DNA from 2 places in the Arthrobacter sp. USHLN218 genome. Region 2 is predicted to be linked to the other one. Evidence: predicted binding sites of a transcription regulator. Region 2 holds the regulator's gene; the other holds the start of a gene.
What was found. The regulator LexA, encoded in region 2, represses DNA repair genes until DNA is damaged. The targets are predictions, from matches to a motif close to TCGAACANNTGTTCGA.

Region 1: WFH44_RS08915 (HNH endonuclease signature motif containing protein) is a predicted target of LexA. The motif match lies at 7,572-7,587, and genes of this name have one in related genera.

What each region holds. Positions count from the first base shown of each region.
Region 1 covers NZ_JBBCYT010000003.1:358,392-368,677, reverse strand. The annotation lists gene WFH44_RS08960 (FAD:protein FMN transferase) at 1-193, shown strand, start outside; gene WFH44_RS08955 (ferric reductase-like transmembrane domain-containing protein) at 186-743, shown strand; gene WFH44_RS08950 (NADH-ubiquinone oxidoreductase-F iron-sulfur binding region domain-containing protein) at 740-1,981, shown strand; gene WFH44_RS08945 (ferredoxin) at 1,978-2,253, shown strand; gene WFH44_RS08940 (elongation factor G-like protein EF-G2) at 2,349-4,523, shown strand; gene WFH44_RS08935 (SRPBCC family protein) at 4,577-5,029, opposite strand; gene WFH44_RS08930 (alpha/beta hydrolase family protein) at 5,115-5,777, opposite strand; gene ligD (non-homologous end-joining DNA ligase) at 5,838-6,860, shown strand; gene WFH44_RS08920 (dihydrofolate reductase family protein) at 6,862-7,407, shown strand; gene WFH44_RS08915 (HNH endonuclease signature motif containing protein) at 7,601-9,769, shown strand; gene WFH44_RS08910 (hotdog fold thioesterase) at 9,958-10,286, opposite strand, start outside.
Region 2 covers NZ_JBBCYT010000001.1:768,992-779,277, reverse strand. The annotation lists gene rplT (50S ribosomal protein L20, sunset domain variant) at 1-243, opposite strand, end outside; gene rpmI (50S ribosomal protein L35) at 354-548, opposite strand; gene infC (translation initiation factor IF-3) at 685-1,704, opposite strand; gene WFH44_RS03430 (DUF1844 domain-containing protein) at 2,046-2,462, shown strand; gene WFH44_RS03425 (SseB family protein) at 2,656-3,534, opposite strand; gene priA (bifunctional 1-(5-phosphoribosyl)-5-((5-phosphoribosylamino)methylideneamino)imidazole-4-carboxamide isomerase/phosphoribosylanthranilate isomerase PriA) at 3,538-4,281, opposite strand; gene WFH44_RS03415 (hypothetical protein) at 4,315-4,476, opposite strand; gene hisH (imidazole glycerol phosphate synthase subunit HisH) at 4,484-5,119, opposite strand; gene hisB (imidazoleglycerol-phosphate dehydratase HisB) at 5,122-5,742, opposite strand; gene WFH44_RS03400 (histidinol-phosphate transaminase) at 5,818-6,912, opposite strand; gene WFH44_RS03395 (LysM peptidoglycan-binding domain-containing protein) at 6,983-7,348, opposite strand; gene lexA (transcriptional repressor LexA) at 7,603-8,364, shown strand; gene WFH44_RS03385 (ATP-dependent DNA helicase) at 8,383-10,286, opposite strand, start outside.

The sequences.
Region 1 (10,286 bases), on a different contig from region 2:
GGCCCACCGGTCCTGCCTGCGCGCGAACGCCCTCAGCACCGCGTCCATCGTCCGCGGCTATCCGGCGGTCGAATGGCTCGAGTCCGGCGGCGTGGCCGCCCGGTTCGTCGACCGGCGCGGAAACATCATCACGACCGGCAACTGGCCGGCCATGCCCTATGAACCGGCGGGGGAGGTGCAGCTGCATGGATGAGGCGATGTGGGCCTTCGGCCGCACCAACGGCATCATCTCCCTGATGCTGCTGACCATCTCCGTGGTGCTGGGCATCCTGGTCCGCTCCGGGCGTCCGCTACTCGTGCTGCCGCGCTTCGCGCTCGCCGTCGTGCACCGCAACATCGCCCTGCTGGCCACGGTATTCCTCGGCCTGCACGTCGGCGCGCTGCTGCTGGACTCGTACGCCCAGCTGGACCTCGCGGACACCGTGGTCCCCTTCCTCGGCGCCTACAAACCGTTCTGGCAGGGATTGGGCACGGTGGCCGTGGACCTGTTGCTGGCCGTGGTGCTGACCAGCCTGCTCCGCCGGCGGGTGGGCCCGCGGGTGTTCCGCGCCGTCCATTGGCTGACCTACGCGCTGTGGCCCCTCGCCATGTTCCATGCGGTCGGCAACGGCACGGACGCGGCGGAGAAGTGGTTCCTGCTGCTCGCCGCCGGTGCCGGCGCAACAGTGGGGGCCGCCGTCATCTGGCGGCTCTCGGCTGGTTTCCTCGAGTCTGCCAGCCTGCGACGGGGAGCCGTACAATGACCGCGCCCGCCAACGTGGCCGCCGGCGTGAGGCCGCCGGTCGGGGTCAACCGCCTCTTCGCGGCCGGCGCGCTCGCCGGCCTTTCCTCCCATACCGCGACCTACGGACCGCTGCCCATTGGAATTGCGGCCACCGAACTGGCGGACCTGGTGAGGGACGCGGGCCTGACCGGCCGCGGCGGCGCGGGATTCGCGGCCTGGCGCAAGCTGGCGGCGACGGCGGAAGCGCGAGGACCGGCCCTGGCCGCCGGTCCCGTCGTCATCGCCAACGGCGCGGAAGGCGAACCGCTCAGCTTCAAGGACGCGACCCTGCTGCACAACGCGCCGCACCTGGTGATCGACGGCCTGCTGCTGCTGGCCCGGTCCCTGCGCGCGTCGCGCGCCTACCTGTACGCTGTGCCGGCCCACCTCGCGCCGGTCGAACAGGCGCTGGCGCAGCGCCCCGATGCCCGGAGCATCAGGGTGGCGGCAGCGCCGGAAACCTTCATCTCCGGGGAAGCCAGCGCCGTCGTCAACGCTATCCAGACCGGAACCGCGCTCCCGCTGGACAAGGTCCGCCGGCTGAGCGAGGACGGACTGAAGCACCGTCCCACCCTCGTGCACAACGTCGAGACCCTGGCCCACATCGCGCTGATCGCGCGCTTCGGCGCCGACTGGTTCCGCAGCGTCGGCACAGCGGATGACCCGGGGACCCGGCTGGTCTCCGTCTCCGGCGACGTGCCCGCCGAGCAGGTCATGGAAGTGGCCGGCGGGGCGGCGCTCGGCGGAATCCTTGCCGCCGCGGGTGCGGACCCGGACGGGGTGGCGGCAGTCCTCGCCGGGGGTTACCACGGGCGCTGGGTGCGGCCCGAAGAGCTCCGGCTGGCAGCCGCGGCTTCCGGGGCGGACACGGTCCGGCCGGGTGCAGGCGTGCTGCACGTCCTGGGGGCGCACCGCTGCGGGCTCGCGGAAACCGCGCGCATCGTGGACTACCTGGCGGGACAATCGGCCCGGCAGTGCGGTCCGTGCATGTTCGGGCTCCCAGCGGTGTCACGGGTGCTGGACCGCCTGGCCGAAGGAGACCGTAGCCCGGACCTGCTGCCCGAACTGCGCCGGCTCGGTTATGCCGTCGCCGGTCGCGGATCGTGCCACCACCCGGACGGAACGGTGCAATTGGTCGAGAGCGCGCTGACGGCGTTTGCGGACGACGTCGAGCTGCACCTGGGCGGATACTGCAACCGGAACGCGGCCACCGCATGACCAGCCGCGACGACGCCGCCGTGCTGCACATCGACTGGACGAAGTGCGACGGCCGCGGGCTCTGCACGGAGCTGCTGTCCGGGCGGCTCGTGCGGGATCAGTGGGGCTATCCGCTGGCAGCAGGCCCCGGCGCCGGCCGGACTCCGGGGGACAAGTCCAATGTCCCCCTCGGTGCGGACGACCTCGAAGCGGCGGAAGACGCCGTCGTTCTCTGCCCCCGGCTGGCGCTGACGCTGCTCCACGGATCCCGCCGGCGCTCCCGTCCGCAATGAAGGGGCCTTGCCGCTGAGCCCCTTCATGGTGTCGAATCTCTTAACAGCACGGGCGAGTGCAGGGACGACGATGTCTACGACGCCAGGAGGCGCTCATGTCGGGGAAATCCAGCAACGGCACGGCTAAGGGCTCCGGACGGGGCACCGATCCGCGGCGGGCGGAAGCCTCGGCTTCGCCGCCGGAGGGCCCGGACCGGATCCGCAACGTCGTGCTGGTCGGTCACTCCGGTGCGGGCAAGACGATGCTCGCGGAGGCCATGCTCGCTGCGGCCGGAGCCACGAACCGGATGGGCTCGATTGCGGACGGCACGACCCTGAGCGACTCGGATCCCTCGGAGATCCACCAGCAGCGTTCGGTGGTGCTGTCCGTGCTGCCTTTTATGTACGACGACGTCAAGGTCAACCTCCTCGATACGCCGGGCTATTCGGACTTCACGGGCGAACTCCGTGCGGGGCTCAGGGCCGCCGATGCCGCACTGTTCGTGGTGTCCGCCGTCGACGACATCGATGCGGCGACCACGGCGCTCTGGGGCGAATGCGAAAGCGTGGGGATGCCGCGGGCGGTAGCGATCAGCCGGCTGGACCACCCCCGGGCCAGCTTCGAGGCGGCGCTGGCCAGATGCCGGCAAGCCTTCGGCGACACGGTGCAGCCGCTTTACCTGCCGCTCACCAGCGGCACGGACGTCACCGGGCTGCACGGGCTGCTCTCCGGGACGGTGTCGGACTACAGCGAGGGCGAACGCCAGCCGGTGGTCCGCCCGGCCGAGGCAGCGGAACTGGCGGCCGCCGAGGAAGCCCGCGGGACGCTGATCGAGGGGATCATCGCGGAGAGCGAGGATGAGTCCCTGATGGACCGGTACCTCGGCGGCGAGGAGATCGGCCTGGACGTCCTGTTCCCCGATCTGGAGACCGCCGTGGCGCGCGGCTCCTTCTACCCGGTCCTGGCGACCTCGGCCGAGACAGGCCTGGGCATTCCCGAACTGCTGGACATGCTGAAACGCGCCTTCCCGTCCCCGCTGGAGCGTCGGCTGCCGACCGTGGCGGGACTCTACGGGTCGCGGGCCAGCCAGCTGAGCTGCGATCCCGAGGGTCCGCTGGCCGGCGAGGTGGTGCGGACGAGCACCGACCCGTTCCTGGGCCGTGTCTGCCTGGTGCGCGTGTTCTCGGGAACGCTGCGCGACGACTCGCTGGTCCACATCTCCGGACACGGCCTCGCGGACCGCGGCCACCCGGACCACGACAGCGACGAACGGGTCACGCACCTGCACGCGCCGCTCGGCTCGACGCTCCGGGCGGCGTCCTACTGCATCGCCGGAGACATCTGCGCGCTGACCAAGATCGGCAGCGCCGAAACCGGGGACACGGTCTCCGCCAAGGACGAGCCCCTGCTGATCCAGCCGTGGGAGATGCCCGAACCGCTGATGCCGGTGGCCGTCGAGGCCGCCACGCGCAACGACGAGGCGGCGCTGGCCAAGAGCCTGGCCAAGGTCGCCGCCGGGGACCCGACGCTGCGGGTGGAGCGCAACGCGGAGACGCACCAGCTGATCCTGTGGTGCATGGGCGAATCGCACGCCGAGGTGGTGCTCGACCGGCTGCGGGGCCAGGGGGTCAACGTGCGGACGGTCGACGTCGTCACGCCCCTGCGGGAGACCTTCGCGGCGCCGTCCAACGGCCACGGGCGGTATGTGAAGCAGTCCGGAGGGCACGGCCAGTTCGCAATCTGCGACATCGAGGTCGAGCCGCTCGAGCGTGGCGCCGGTTTCGAATTCGTGGACAAGATCGTCGGGGGAGTGATCCCGGGTCCGTTCATCACCTCCGTGGAGAAGGGGGTCCGGGCGCAGATGGGCAAGGGCGTGGCCGCCGGCTTCCCCGTCGTCGATATCCGGGTGACGCTGGTGGGCGGCAAGACGCACAGCGTCGACTCCTCGGACGCCGCGTTCCAGTCGGCCGGGGCGCTGGCCCTGCGCGAAGCTGCGGCCGCGGCCCGCATCCAGTTGCTGGAACCGGTCTCCGCGGTGACCATCACGGTGCCTGACGAATACGTGGGGGCGGTGATGAGCGACCTGTCGGCCCGGCGCGGCAGGTTGACCGGGACCGACTCGGCCGAAGGGGAGGGGGCGGAGATCAGCGCCGAAGTCCCCGAACAGGAACTGCTGCGGTACGCCATCGATCTCCGGTCGCTGACCGGGGGCACGGGAAGGTTCCGCCGTGCCTATCTGCGGCACGATCCGGTGCCCACCGGTGCATCGAGCGAGATGGCGCACAGGTGAGGCGCCGGTGAGGCAGCGTCGGCACCCAGGGGCCCGGGGTGCCGGATACCCGGCTAAGTCGCGGCCCGGAGCACCGCGGCCAGCTTCCTGAAGGACTCCGTCCACCCGTTCCGGTGCAGTTCCAGCCGCTGCTCTGTGGCGAAGCCGCGCTGGGTGAGGACAACCCGGGTCCCGCCGTCCACGGGCTCGAGGGACAGGGACACAACCGTCTCGCGGTCGTCCGGCACGGGTTCCTCCCACCGGAAGGTGTACTCGAGGCGCCGCGGCGGGTCCACGTCCACGAATTCTCCGGCGAGGTGGAAGGCTTCCCCGTCCGGCGGCTGCATGGTGAGCCGGTAGCTTCCGCCGGGCCTGGGATCCAGCGTCGCCTCCGGCGTCGTGAATCCCTCGGGCCCCCACCATTTCACCAGCTCGTCCGGGTCCGTCAGCAGGCGGAAGACCCGCCCGCGCGGGGCCGCCACGTCAAACTCCAGCTCCAGCACCAGACTGCCCTGCTGTCCGCCCATGACCTGCTCCAACCGCCGGGAAGCGGGGGTACGATGCCCGCCAGCCCATCGTAATCCCGGCACGGACGCGCCGGCAGGCCTGGAATCAGTGCTGCGCTCGCAGGAACGCGGCGACGGGAGCGGCAACGGAAGCTCCGATGTCATAAGCGTTCCGCTTCCGGCCGGCGACTTCGAAGGAATGCCCGCCGCCTTCAACCCATTGGATCGTCGCCGTGGGGCCGATCTTCGCCGCTACTGCCTCCAGCAGTTCCGGGGTCGCAAACGTGTCCTTGGTCCCCTGCAGGAAGAGCATCGGCAGCGTCAGGCCGTAGAGGTGCTCGTCCCGAAGCTTCTCCGGCTTGCCGGGCGGATGCAGCGGGTAGCCGAGGTACACCAGCCCCGCGGCCGGCATCCCCTCGGCGACGGCCATGGAGGCCATCCGTCCGCCGAAGGATTTCCCGCAGGCCCACAGGGGTTCGCCGCCCGACCGCTCGGCGGCCGCGGCCATCGCCACCCGCCAGGTGTTGATGGCCGCGGGCGGCCGGTCCGGAAACTTTCGGCCCGCCTCCCGGTAGGGGAAGTTGAACCGCAAGGTGGCCACGCCGTCGTCGTTCATGGCATCGGTGAAGCCGCGCAGGAACGGATGCTCCATCCCGGCGCCCGCCCCATGGGCGACCACGAGCGTGGCGGACGCCTTGTCGGGCCGCGCGTAGGCGGCGGAAACCGTGGCATCGCCCACGGCGAGCTGCAGTGGCTGTTCGTCTGGCATGTACCCATGATGCCGCGTTGGCCCTCGTCAGGGACGCCGACATGCCTTTATGGTGGTCCCATGGCCAGCGAGCAGACGATCCTGAAGGTGGATGGACCCCACGGCGAGCGGGAAATGCGGATCTCCAGCCCGTCGCGCGTGATGTGGCCCGAGCTGGGGCTGACCAAGCTGGACCTGGCGCGCTACATCGCCGAAGTGGGGGAGGCCTTCATCGCCGCCAACGGGGACCGGCCGCTTGCGCTCCAGCGGTTCAAGGAGAATATCGACGGCGAACAGTTCTTCTCGAAGAACCCGCCGAAGGGCGCCCCCGAGTTCGTGCGCGCCGTCCCGGTCATCTATCCGAGCGCGCGCTCGCATCCGCAGCTGGTCCTGGACGAGCCGGCCGCCGCGGTCTGGGCCGTCCAGATGAACACCATCGTCTTCCACCCGTGGCCCTCGCGAACGGCCAACACGGACAATCCGGACCAACTGCGCATCGACTTGGACCCGCAGCCCGGCACCGACTTCGACGACGCGGTGCCGGCGGCGCTGGAACTGCGGAAGGTGCTGGCGGAGGCCGGGCTGGAGGCGTTCATCAAGACGTCCGGCAACCGCGGCCTGCATGTGTACGCGCCGATCAAACCGACCCACGAGTTCCTGGACGTGCGGCACGCCGTTATCGCCGCAGCCCGGGAACTGGAGCGCCGGATGCCGGAGAAGGTCACGACGGCCTGGTGGAAAGAGGAGCGGGGCCGCAAGGTCTTCGTGGACTTCAACCAGGCGAACCGGGACCGCACCATCGCCGGCGCCTACAGCCCGCGCGCCCTGCCCAAGGCCACGGTGTCCTGCCCGATCACCTGGGAGGAACTGGAGCATATCAAGCCCTCGGATTTCACCATCGCGACCGTGCCGGGCCGGTTGCAGGAAACCGGGGATCCCTGGGCAAAGATGCACAGCAACCCCGGCACCGTTGACGAACTGCTGGGCTGGTGGGAGCGCGACTGCGCCGCCGGCCTGGGTGAGCTGCCCTTCCCGCCTGACTATCCCAAGATGCCGGGCGAACCGCCGCGCGTGCAGCCGAGCCGCGCCAAGAAGAAGGAGTGACATGGCCAGGACCGTCTACTACGTCGCCAGCTCGCTCGACGGATTCATCGCCGACGAGGACGACAAGCTGGAGTGGCTCTTCCAGTTCAACGACGCCGACGGCGTGAAGGAATCCTACGAAGAGTTCATTGCCGGCATCGGAGCCCTGGTCATGGGGTCGGAAACCTACAAGTTCCTGCTCGACAACGGGGGAGAGGGCGCCTGGGAATACGGCAGCACGCCCACCTGGGTCTTTACGCATCATGAACTACCGGGCATCCCCGGCGCGGACATAACCTTTGTCCGCGGCGACATCACGGTGTTCCACCCCAACGTGGTTGCCGACGCCGGCGACCGCGACGTCTGGGTGATCGGCGGCGGTGAACTGGCAGCGCAGTACCTCGACGCCGGCCTGCTCGACGAACTCATCGTCACCTACGTGCCGGTGGTCCTCGGCCGCGGCAAGCGCCTTCTGCCGGTCACAACGACGACGGCGCCCGCCTCCTTGACCGGTTCCCGCACCTTGGGCTCCGGCATGGTGGAGAACCGCTACAGCCTCGCCAAGTAGCCGCGGCCGCAGACCGTCGGCCACCCGAAGCCCGGCTACGACCCCGGTTGCCACTTCCGCGTAGCCCAGCTACGTCCCTGGTGGGTCGGGTTGATTCTCGCCATCTTCGGATAGGCCTGAATGGACGCACGTTGCCCTTCGACGGTTATCCACAGCCCTATTCATCGAACATGAATTCGACTAGACTTATGTGATGGCGAACACATCAGCGGAACGGCCGCAGGACAAGGAGGGCCTGGAGCCTTGCGACGGCTCCCGTGACCCTCGACCCTGCCCGGACGATTCCCCTGACGCCGCTGTGGCAACGCCCAACCCGCCTAATTCCGCAACCCTCTACGACCGGCGTGATTCCGGGTCCGCAGCCGGCAGGCCCGGTTCCGCCACGTCCGACGACCCAGCTGATCCTGACGCATCTGACCTCGCGGACCCGGATGCGGCTGTCCCGGCCGGCGTCTGCGGGGTGGGTCTGCGGCCGGCGGACCCGTTCTCGTGCCGGCCGCCGTGGGAGGAGCATTCCTGGGAGGAGGGCGAGGCCGTAGATGCCGAGGGCATCCCCCTCGACGCCCCGGATACCCCGATCCCGCTCTACGTGCTGACCGGCCATGACGCACCTGCGGAGGAAGACCCATGGGCCGCCGCCCGCGGCGCGTTCACGCCCCCGGCCTGGGAGCCGGTCCTGCCGGCCCGGTCCGGGCAGATCAGAGACCTGCTGCCCCTGCTGGGCTCCCGCGAGCCGTCCCGCATGCTCTACGAGGAAGCCGCGCACGAACTCATCGCCGCCCGCCGCGCCTCCGCCTGGCTCGAGGCCCGTATCCTGCGCCTGCTCAACGCCCTGGTCCGAGAGTCCGTGAACGAACAGCCCCGCGGCTGGCCCCCGCCACTCGGGCCGGGCACCCCGGACGAACACCTGGCCGAAGCCGCGGCCGTCGCCGAAGCCGCCGCCGCCCTGCAGATCCCGGAAAGGACCGCCGCGATCCGGATCAACTACGCCCGGACCATCGCCGGGGAATGCCCCGCCACCCTCGAAACCCTCGAACAAGGCCACCTGACCGGGGTGCAGGCCGCCATCATCACCGACGAAACCACCTCGCTGCCGCCCCGGGCCCGGCCCGGATTCGAACACGAACTCCTCGACCTCGCCCCGGTATGCTCCACCGGCAGCCTGCGCCGCCGCGCAAGAACCCTCCGCGAAAAACGCCACCCCGAAACCATCACCGCCCGCCGCGCGAAAAAAGCAGCCGACCGCCACCTCGAGCTCAAGCCCGACTACGACGGCATGGCCTGGCTCTCCGCCTACCTGCCCGCGGAAACCGCCGTCGCCGCGTTCAACCACGTCCAGGCCATCGCGCTCTCCGTCCAAGGCCCCGAAGAGCCCCGCACCCTAACCCAACTGCGCGCCGACGCCCTCACCCACCTCCTGCTCAGCAGCACCCACAAACCGCAGCCCCCGCCAGCGGTAGCACCCGCCCCCGGCACCGAAGCCGCGGGCGCATCCGACGCCGGCGGCCTCGGCGCCGAGGGCCCTGCCGGGGCTTGTGATCCGGCAACCGGTGACCCGGCGGCGGGGCCCGGGGACCTACGGGAACATCCCGCTCCGGACGGCGGACTGCCCCCGGGCGCCGGGTACGGGATCGTGCCCACCGTCGCGCTGACCATCCCCGCCCTGACCCTGCTCGGCCTCGGCCAGGAACCGGCCCACCTCGACGGCCACGGGCCGATCCCGATCGAGGCCGCCGCCCGGCTGGCCGCGAACGCGCCCTCGTTCACCCGCGTCCTGACCGACCCGGTCACCGGCGCGGTCCTGGCCATGGACCGCAAACAGTACCGGCCCACCGCGGCGCAGCGCCGCTACCTGCGCCTGCTCTACAACAAATGCACGTTCTACGGCTGCTCCCGTTCCAGCGAGCACTGCGAACTCGACCACACCATCGGCTGGGCCGAGGGCGGATCCACCAACACCGCCAACCTCGGCCCCGAATGCAAACGCCACCACCGGCTCAAAACCGAAACGGACTGGAACCTCCGACAACCCAGCCCCGGCGAATTCGACTGGGCCTCCCCGGCCGGCATCAGCTACCCGACCAGACCCGAACCCCTGGTCCACACCCCGCCCGAAGAACTCGCCAGCATCCTCGAACGCCACGAGATCCACACCATCAACACCAAACTCCGCGCCTACTACCAACGCAAACACCAACAACCCGGCCACACCGAACCAGCCGGACCAGCGAAACCAGCACAGGCGCCTCCCGCGGCCCTCCCGACACCCACCGACGCGCCCAACCCGCCAGACCACACCGGCACGCCACACGCCGCCGGGCACCACCACAACCGCGGTCCCGACGAACCACCGCCCTTCTGACAAAGCCTGGATGCGGACGTCTGAGTGCGCCCACGCAAGCCCAGACGGGCCCAGCGGACAGCCCGATGGAACCACCGACAGCCAGGTGTGCCGATGGGCGGAAAAGTGTGCCGAGGGCACAGGCCGATGCGGTCACAGGCCCCGACGAGGCAAGCTCCCGCCTGCCCAGGTTTCCCGCCGCTACCTGGCTACGCGTTGTCCCGAATCAGATTGGTGATGCGGGCCGTGGAAAGCCGACGTCCCTCCTCGTCCGTCATGACCACTTCGTGGACGGCCAATGTGCGGCCCAGCTGGAGCGCGGTGGCGGTCCCGGTGACCAGTCCGGAGGCGACGGACCGGTGGTGTGTGGCTCCGACCTCGATGCCGACGGCATGGCGGTTCGCGCCGGCATGTATCGATGCGGCGAAGGAACCGAGGGTTTCCGCCAGGACGACGTGGGCTCCGCCGTGCAGGATGCCTGCGACCTGTGTGTTTCCGAGCACGGGCATGGTGGCAACGATTCGCTCGGCGGACATCT
Region 2 (10,286 bases):
CTGGATCAGGCGGTTGTAGGTCAGGCCGTTGGCGCGGGAGGCAGCGTTGATGCGCTGGATCCAGAGGCGGCGGAAGTCGCCCTTCCGCTTGCGGCGGTCGCCGTAGCTGTACACGAACGAGTGCAGCAGCTGTTCCTTGGCCTTGCGGTAGAGACGGGACCGCTGACCGCGGTAGCCGGATGCGCGCTCAAGAACTACCCGGCGCTTTTTATGGGCGTTGACTGCCCGCTTCACACGTGCCACGTGCGTACTCCTTTAGGTGTTGGACGGCCGGAACAGGTGTCCCCGGCGTCGGAAATTGCTGAAACGACTGGCACCGGCAGCTGCGGCCGTGCCTGGTCGGAAAGGGTGTGTTAGATGCCGAGCATCTTCTTGATGTTCTTCACATCAGCCGGTGCAACGATCTTGTCGCTCGCCAGACGGCGGGTGAGCGTGGAGGGCTTGTGCTCCAGGTAGTGGCGGCGGTTGGCCTGCTGCCGCTTGAGCTTGCCGCTGCCGGTGAGCTTAAAGCGCTTCTTGGCGCCACTGTGGGTCTTCTGCTTCGGCATAGCTGCCGTTCTCCTTACGTATCCTCAGGCCAGGGCCGTCGGTTCGTGCGGCTCCCTGCGGGAACGCGCGGTTGACATGTCTACCGGAGCCCGGGAGCTCGATGCTCCCGGACTGCCAGATGAACCCGGTCTGTCGTCAGCTCTTGGAGCTGCCGCGACCGGAAGGTTTGGGTGCGGACGGCTTCGCCGGGCCCGGCATGGGCTTCGGCCGTGCCTGCGGCTTCGGCATCGCCGCGGGCTTCGGTGCAGCCTGGGGCTTCGGAGCCGGCGCCGCCTTGGGGGCGGCTGCGGTCTGCGGCTTCGGTGCCTGCTGGACGGGCGGCTTGGGAGCCGATACCTGCGGCTTCGGCTCCTCTTGGGCCAGGGGCTCCGCCTGGGGCTCAGGTGCCTTCTCGACCTTCGGCTCGGGCGACTGCTCCACCTGCGGCTCAGGTGCCTTCTCGACCTTCGGCTCGGGCGCCTGCTCCACCTGCGGCTCAGGTGCCGCCGCGGGTGCAGCCTCGGCAACCGACGGCGCTTCCGCCGGTTCAGCCGCGCTCGTGGCCAGGCCCTCCGGCAACAAGTCACCCAGGCTCTGCGTCATCGGCGCCTGGTTGGAGGAAACGTCGACGCGCTCCTTCTTGGCGGCGTTGGCGGCCTTGGCCTCTGCCTTCTGCGTTGCGCGGCGGGCTTCGGCCTTCGCTTCCGCCTTGTTCTTGATCGGGCCGATCACCATGACCATGTTGCGGCCGTCGATGCGGGGGCTGGACTCGACGATGCCGACCTCGGCGACGTCGTCCGCAAACTTCTGCAGCAGCCGGATACCCATCTCCGGGCGCTGCTGTTCGCGCCCGCGGAACTGGATCATGGCCTTGACCTTGTCGCCCGCGCCGAGGAAGCGGAGGGCGTGCCCGCGCTTGGTCTCGTAGTCGTGCTTATCGATCTTCAGCCGGAACCGGATTTCCTTCAGAACAGTGTTGGTCTGGTTCTTGCGGGCTTCACGGGCCTTGACTGCTGCTTCGTACTTGTACTTGCCAAAATCCATGAGTTTGCACACCGGAGGCTTGGCCTGCGGTGCTACCTCAACAAGATCCAGGTCCGATTCGGCGGCCAGACGCAGTGCGTCCTCGATGCGGACGATCCCCACCTGTTCGCCGGCAGGACCTACCAACCGCACCTCGGGGACGCGGATCCGATCATTGATTCGTGGCTCGCTAATGTGTGGCTCCTGATTGTTGTGGTCACGGTGACCGCCCCACAATAGGAGAAGGCCCCCTATTGCGTGCGCAATCGGAGGCCTCGGAGCCGGCGTTCGGCGCGGCCCCAAAGGGACTGCGCGCATCAGTTTCCCCAACGGGGACTGTATGCCGACCGGAACCCGGCAGCTGTGGATAATCCATGCCGACAGGTGGGAGACGAATCCGCTTGCAGATTGATCCGTTATTCCTTCCGGAATCCGGGTGTGCCCTCGGGCACGAAAATAACAGGAATCAATTGGTCTGTGACAAGCTTACCAGTATGAGCACCCCAGATAACAATCCTGCCCCCGATGCCGGCCACCGTCATTCGTTCGACGGCCCGGAGAATGCCGGCCAGGACCAGGAAGTCCTCGCGCAGATGCGGGACATTGCGGAAGTACCCGCAGTGGAAGTCATTACGACGGCGGCTGTCCACCTGATGAGCGCCGCGGCAGTCAAGTGCGGGCTGGCAGCCGGCGAGGATGCCGAGCAGCTGAAGGATCTTGACGAAGCCCGCAAGCTGATCACCGCCCTGGCCGGGTTCGTCACCGCCGCGGCGCCGGAAATCGGCAGCCAGCATGCCGGCCCCTTGCGCGACGGGTTGCGCTCATTGCAGTTGGCGTTCCGTGAGGCATCGGTGCTTCCCGACGCTCCGGGCCATGGTCCGGGCGAGAAGTTCACCGGACCGGTCAACTAGAGGGCAACAGCTTTTCGCGAAAAGGCGCCGGGCACAGCTCCGGCGCCTTTTCGCTGCCCGCGGGCCGGCCCGGCGAGCCCAGCCGTTCCGGACCGTGCTGCCCGGCTTGGCGGGCCCCGAAACGCCGCCCGGCTTGGCGGGCCCCGAAACGCTGCCCGGCTTGGCGGGCCCTGACGCTTCCGCCGCCTGCAGCCTAGCTCCCGGCGCGCCCGCCCGCAGCGTCCCGGACGAAGCTGATCTCCAGCGAATCCACCCGTTCGGCAAAGTCCTTGGACGCGCCCAGCCGCCCTTGCAGCCGCCCGGCTAGTCCCTGCAGTTCCGCCTGGCTCAGACCGTCCCTGGCGGTCAGGACCAACCGCAGCTCCGGACCCGGCCCGCCGCCGGCAAGTATGCGCCCCGAGGCCGTCCTGGAGGCGATGCCGCTGCCGGGCGCCAACGCAGTGCGCAGAACGTCCGGTTCTCCCCCGACCGCATCGGCGACGAGGTCCGCCAGCGCAGGGTCGACATAGGAGGGCACCCATTCGTGCTGCTGCGCCAGCGCCCAGACACCCGGGCGGCGCACAACGAAGGTCACCTCGGAGCCCGGGTCCACGACCAGCAGCTGGGCTTTTTCCGCTACGGCCGACAGCGCCGCCCGGGCGGCATAGACGGCCACGGGCCTGGCCTCGGCATGCCAGGCCTCCAGGGCGGACGCCGAGGTGAACACCGGCAGTGCCCGACGTCCGTCGGGCGCCTGCAGCGTCACCAGGGCCATGTCCGCCTGCTTGTCGGCGGTGAGATCGTTGGCTCCGGCCGCTTCCTCACCGAGCTGCGCCACAATCGGAACAAAGACGCGGGCCGAGGCCAGAGCCTGCAGCACCTGTGGTTCTCCCCCGGTGCCGTCGGCCAGCGCCGCGATGGCCTTCAGGTAGCCCTGGTCGGCGCCGCCGTCGTCGTCGTTGAAATTGTGCAGCGGATTGCCCGGCCCGCTCAGGTCGCGGCCGCTCCACGGCCTGCCTGCCGAGTCCGTCGCGCCGCCGGCGCCGGCCAGTGCGGCGGCGATGTGGCCCGGCAGCTCCCTCTTGTCCGCCAAGGCTCAGCGGCGGCCGGCGGTATCGAGTGCCTGGGGCAGCGTGAACTTGCCGGCGTACAGCGCCTTGCCGACAATCGCTCCCTCAACGCCGTGCGGCACCAGGGTGCGCAGGGCGGCCAGATCATCGAGGCTGGAGATGCCGCCGGAGGCAACGACCGGCTTGGCCGTGCGGGAGGCGACCTCCTTGAGCAGGTCCAGGTTGGGACCCTGGAGCGTGCCGTCCTTGGTCACGTCAGTGACCACGTACCGCGCGCAGCCCGCGTCTTCCAGACGGGCCAAAACGTCCCAGAGGTCGCCGCCCTCCTTCGTCCAGCCGCGGGCCGCAAGGGTGGTGCCCCGGACATCGAGTCCGACGGCGATAGCGTCGCCGTAGCGTTCGATAGCCTTGGCCGTCCACTCCGGGTTCTCCAGCGCAGCGGTCCCGAGGTTGACCCGGGCAGCTCCCAGCTCCAGTGCGCGGTCCAGCGATGCGTCGTCGCGGATGCCGCCGGACAGCTCAACCTTGATGCTCAGTTCCCGCACCACGCGCTGCAGCAGTTCGATATTGGAGCCCCGCCCGAAGGCCGCGTCGAGGTCCACCAGATGGACCCACTCGGCGCCGTCGTTCTGCCAGGCCAGGGCCGCGTCCAGCGGATCACCGTAGCTTGTCTCGCTGCCGGCCTCGCCCTGCACGAGCCGCACGGCCTGGCCGTCGGCGACGTCCACGGCGGGCAGCAGTTCGAGGATCGGGGCATCTTGCGTCGTCATAGGGGAATCCGCTTTCTGAACTAATCGAAGGAATTACTCGGCCGGGCCGAGGGTAAGCAGGTATGCGGCCACCAGGGCCATAGCTGCCAGGAACCAGAAGCTGATGATCAGCCATTTCGGCGCCTGCTGGCCGCGGAAGGCAATGGCGCCGCCGGCCAGGAGGCCGGCCAGGCCCATCAGGACAACACTCCACATGCGCGGATCAGCCCAAGGTCCGAAGCCAGTTTTGCAGCAAGGCGGCGCCCGCGTCCCCGGACTTCTCGGGGTGGAACTGTGTCGCGCTCAGCGGACCGTTCTCGACGGCGGCGATAAAGGGCCCGCCGTGATCGGACCACGTGACCATGGGAGGAGTCATGGCCGGCTGGTTAACGTCGAAGTCCCAGTGCTGGACGCCGTAGGAATGCACGAAGTAGAACCGCTCGTCTTCGATCCCGGCAAACAACCGGCTGCCTTCCGGAGGCTGGACGGTGTTCCACCCCATGTGCGGGACGACCTCGGCAGCCAGTCGCTCGACGGTGCCCGGCCATTCACCGATGCCTTCGGTCCTCACGCCGTGCTCGACGCCGGCCTCGAACATCACCTGCAGTCCGACGCAGATCCCCAGGACCGGCCGGCTGCCGGCGACGCGCCTGCCGATCCAGCGGATGGCGTCGACGGACTTGAGGCCCTCCATCACGGTGGCAAACGCCCCGACACCGGGCACGACCAGCCCATCGGCTTCGAGGATGGCCCGCGAATCGTGACTGAGGGTCACCTCGGCGCCGACATGCTCGAGCGCCCGGACCGCCGACCGGATGTTGCCCGACCCGTAGTCCAGTACGGTCACCTTGGGCGCCATGGTCAGAGCGCTCCCTTGGTCGACGGAATGCCTTCGACGCGCGGATCCGGCTCCACGGCGGCGCGCAGGGCGCGGGCGAATGCCTTGAACTGAGCCTCCACGATGTGGTGCGGGTCCCGGCCGCCGAGCACCCGCATGTGCAGGCAGATCTGCGCGTGCAGCGTGATCGCCTCGAAGACGTGGCGGGTCAGGGAACCGGTGAAGTGGCCGCCGATCAGGTGGTATTCCTGGCCGGCCGGTTCACCGTCGTGCACGAGATAAGGCCTGCCCGAGATGTCGACCACGGCGTTGGCGATGGCCTCGTCCAGCGGGACGGTAGCTTCGCCGAAACGCCGGATACCGGCCTTATTGCCCAGCGCGCTCTTCAGGACTTCGCCGAGCGTGATGGCGACGTCCTCGACGGTGTGGTGGGCGTCGATGTGCGTGTCCCCCGAGGCCTTCACGGTCAGGTCGATCAGCGAGTGCTTCGAGAGGGCCGTGAGCATATGGTCGTAGAACGGGACAGTGGTGCTGATGTCGGACTGACCGGTGCCGTCCAGGTTCAGCTCAACCAGCACCGACGACTCGCTGGTGGTGCGTTCGAGGCGTGCTGTGCGTGCAGTGGTGGCGATATCCGTGGTCATGGAATTCCTTTGTGGCAAAAGTGGTCATTGCGGGTTGACTGGGAACCCGCACCTATCAGTCTAGAAGACCGAAGCTCAGAGCAGTTCCCGCAGCCGGTCCAGGAAGGCGGTGGTCTCGGCCTCGGTGCCGGCAGTGACGCGCAGGTGCCCGGCGATGCCGACATCGCGGATCAGCACGCCGGCGTCCAGCAGTCCCTGCCAGACCTTATGCGGGTCCTTCAGGCCGCCGAAGAAAACGAAATTTGAGTCCGACGGCGCGGGCTGCAGCCCGAGCGACGCCAGCTCACTGACGATGCGATCCCGCTGGCCCTTGATCTCCTCGACATTGGCGAGCAGTGCGTCGGCGTGGTCGAGAGCCGCCAATGCGGTCGCCTGGGTGACGGCCGAGAGGTGGTAAGGGAGCCGCACCAGCCGGAGGGCATCCGCAATCTGGGGAGCTGCCGCAAGATAGCCGACGCGGGCGCCGGCAAGGGCAAAGGCCTTGCTCATCGTCCGCGAGACGATCAGCCGCTCCCTGCCCGGCAGCAGCGTCAGGGCACTGTCAGTACCGACATGGGCAAATTCCGCATACGCTTCATCGACGATGACAATCGCCTGGCTCGCTTCGCCTGCTTCGTAGACAGCTTCGACGACATCGAGCCCGAGCGCGGTTCCGGTCGGATTGTTCGGCGAGCATAGGACGACAATGTTGGCCGCGGTATCGCGGACAGCCTTGGCTGCCTGGCCGGCCGTCAGCCCGAAGTCGGCGCCGCGGCGGGCAGTCACGTATTCCGTGTCAGTGCCGCTGGCAAGGAGCGGATACATCGAGTAGGTGGGAGGAAAACTCAGCAAACGCCGGCCCGGGCCGCCGAAGGCCTGCAGGATCTGCTGCAGCACCTCGTTGGATCCGTTCGCGGCCCACATGTTCCCCGCGGAAAGCCCGTGGCCGAGGTACTTGGCCAGCGCCTCCCGCAACTCCGTGAATTCGCGGTCCGGGTAGCGGTTCAGACCCGCCACCGCCGATTGGACGCGCGCCGCTATCGCGTCCGCAACCTCATGAGGCAGTCCATGCGTATTCTCGTTGACGTTGAGGAGCACGGGAACGTCGAGTTGCGGAGCTCCGTACGGAGTCAGTCCGCGCAGGTTGTTACGCAGGGGCAGTCGGTTGAGTAGATCCAGCTGGTCGTTCACCTGACCAGCTTAAGCTCCGGCAGGCCCGGGGCAGGAATCGGGCCTGCCGGAGCGGCTCTTATTACAGTCCCTAGTCCCCCAGCGGGACGAACAGCCGCTGCCCGGCACGGACGACCGAATCCGGCAGGTTGTTCAGCTGCTGGATCTCCGCAATGACATCGTGCGGGTGTCGGTCCGGCGCTGCCAGCACGGCCACATCCCAGAGCGTCTGGCCGGGAGCGACGGCGACCGACACGGTGCGGCCGGGGCCGAGGCCAGGTCCCGAGCTCGCCAAGGCCGGTGCCGTGAAGAAGCCGACCAGGGTCAGCAGGACGGCGGCGCCAAGCATCAGGGGCAACCCGATGAGCACCAGGCGGCCGCGGCGGGTAAGCCGCAGCGCGGGCGTCGAGCCCAACAGAGCGTGCGGGGCGACGTGCGGGGCGAGCTGAGCAGACATGAGGGGTACCTTCCCGTTCCGCGTGCGTATGCATCAGTTGTTTCGAACGCATATTCGAACTGTCGGATTCCATTTGTAGCACTTGTGATCGAATATTGTCGAGACTCGATCGAATAAATGTTTGAGATCGTGCTGTGGCTGCCCTAGGCTTGAAGAAATGGCGGCCATGCCTGAGTGCATCACCTGCCACTGACAACATTGGACCGGCCACCCTGGCTAGCCCGGGTGGCCGGATAGAGAACCGGGGCCAGTTCATGTCGAGGAAGAGTGCAGCTACTTCAGGTACCGCCGGCACGGGAAGCGCACGCAGGCGCGCGGGTGCGTCCCCCAAGAGCCTGACGCCCCGCCAGAAGAAGATCCTCGAGAGCATCCAGCGTTCCATCAGCGCCAAGGGCTACCCGCCGTCGATGCGCGAGATCGGCGACACCGTCGGGCTCGCCAGCCTCTCCAGCGTCACGCATCAGCTCGCGCAACTGGAGAAGCTCGGATATATCCGCCGCGATCCCAAGCGCCCCAGGGCCATGGAGGTCCTGACGCCGCTGACGCTCGAGACGGGCGCGATTGAGATCGAAGGCGTGGCCGAACCGGACAAACTCCGCAGCACTGGCGGCCTGTCGGTGTCGGAACTGGCCACGGCTTCCGACACGGCGATCGTTCCGCTGGTCGGCAGGATCGCCGCGGGCGGCCCCATCCTGGCGGACCAGGTCGTCGAGGACGTCATGCCCCTGCCCCGGCAGCTCGTAGGACACGGCGAGCTGTTCATGCTCAAGGTCTCCGGCGATTCCATGATCGATGCGGCTATCTGCGACGGCGACTGGGTCGTCGTCCGCCGGCAGCCGAGCGCCGTCAACGGCGAGATCGTGGCCGCGCTGCTGGACGACGAAGCTACCGTCAAGACCTTCCGGCAGCGGGATGGCCACACCTGGCTGCTGCCGCAGAACACCCAGTACGAACCGATCCTCGGCGACAGCGCGACGATCATGGGCAAGGTCGTTTCGGTGATGCGCGCCCTCTAGCCGCTGCCCGGCGGGCCCTTAGCCCGCCAGGCGCTGCAGGATCTGGAGCGCCGTCGCCCGGTCCTTCGTCGACCAGAACGGCGGCAGCGCCGCCCTGAGGAAGCCACCGTACCGGGCATTGGCCAGTCTCGAATCGAGCACAGCCACCATGCCCCGGTCCCCCGCAGCGCGGATGAGCCGTCCGGCGCCTTGGGCGAGCCGGACGGCGGCGTGCGTGGCCGAAATGGTCATGAAACCATTCCCGCCTGCCTGCGACACGGCCCGCGTACGGGCAGTCATCAGCGGATCATCCGGCCGCGGGAAGGGAATCCTGTCGATAACCACCAGGCGGCAGGCCTCTCCCGGCACGTCGACCCCCTGCCACAGCGTCATCGTCCCGAACAGGCAGGTATTCGGTTCGCTCGAGAATTGCCGGACCAGCGCAGCCATGGACGACTCGCCCTGGCAAAGGATCGTGAAGGGCAGCCGCTCGCGCATCTCCGCGGCGGCTTCCTCGGCAGCGCGCCGCGACGAGAAGAGCCCGAGAGCACCCCCGTTGGAGGCGCGCAGCAGCGCTTCGAGCTCATCCAACTGTTCGGGGCTTGTCCCTCGGCCCGGCTTGGGCAAGTGGGAAGCCACATACAGCACGCCCTGCTTCGGGTAGTTGAACGGGCTCCCGACGTCCGCGCTGCTGTACTTCGGCGCTCCTTCGCCCAGCAGGCCCAGGGAGCCGGCGACGGCGTCGAATGCGCTGCCGATGGCGAGGGTCGCGGATGTGAGGACGACCGTGTGGCCCTCGAACAGCCCCTCGCGAAGCCTGGAAGCCACCGACAGCGGCGCAACGTTCAGCATCGGCGGAAGCGTTTCGTCCGGGGGTCCGTAACCGCTGCCCGGCGTGAAGCTGCTCGGACGGGTGATCCACAGGACCTCCCGGCTCTGGGCGGTGGAAACTACCCGGTCGCATAGCTCCAGAATTGCTGCCAGCCGCGACCTTGCCATCTGCCTGCCGCCGTCCACCGCGCCCGAGCCATCGGGCTTGGAGTCCGACAGTGCCGTTCGAGCCGCCTCACGCAGCTGGGTCAGCGCCAGTTCCTGCTCGGGCCGCAGGCCGGCCGCCATGAGTCCGGACGGAACCTGGTCGAACGCCGCTTCGAAGCTCTTGGCCGCGGTGTTCAGCGCATCGACGCTGATCGCCGTGTGCTTGCGGGCACTGGAGGCGGCGGCCGTGATCATGGCCGCCGAGAGTTGTCCCGAGACCGCCCCCGTCACGCGGTCCTGCAGCTCATGGGCCTCGTCAATAACAACGAAGTCGTAGTCCGGCAGGACGGCCAGCCCCTCGAACGCGTTGATGGCCAACATCGCATGATTGGTGATCACTACGTCGGCCTCGGCCGCATGCATCCGGGCACGCTCACTGAAGCATTCCGCCGCGACCGGACACCGCTGGGCGCCGAGGCACTCCATGGCGCTCACGGAGACCTGCCGCCAGGCCCGGTCGCTGACTCCGGGCACGATTTCGTCCCGGTCCCCCGTGCCGGTCTCCTCTGCCCAGGCCCGCAGCCGCTTGATTTCCTGTCCCAGGGCGGTGGTCGGCCCGGGGGCCGGCGCCGGATGCGGAACGGTCTCTTCGGCGAGATCGAAGAGCGCCTCCGGAGCATCGTCCGCCGGGAACCCGCCGTCGATCTTGTGCAGGCACAGGTAGTTGTTGCGGCCCTTGAGCAAGGCGGCATCGATCGGCCGCGGCAGCTCATCGGCGATGGCTTCCAGCAGCCGAGGCAGGTCCCGCTTGACGATCTGGGACTGCAGGGCGAGCGTGGCAGTCGCGACGATCGCCGGTTTCTCGCTCTCCAGCGCGTGCACGATCAGCGGAATTAGGTAGGCCAAGGACTTGCCCGTTCCCGTGCCCGCCTGGACCAGCAGATGTTCGCGCCGCCGAAACGCCG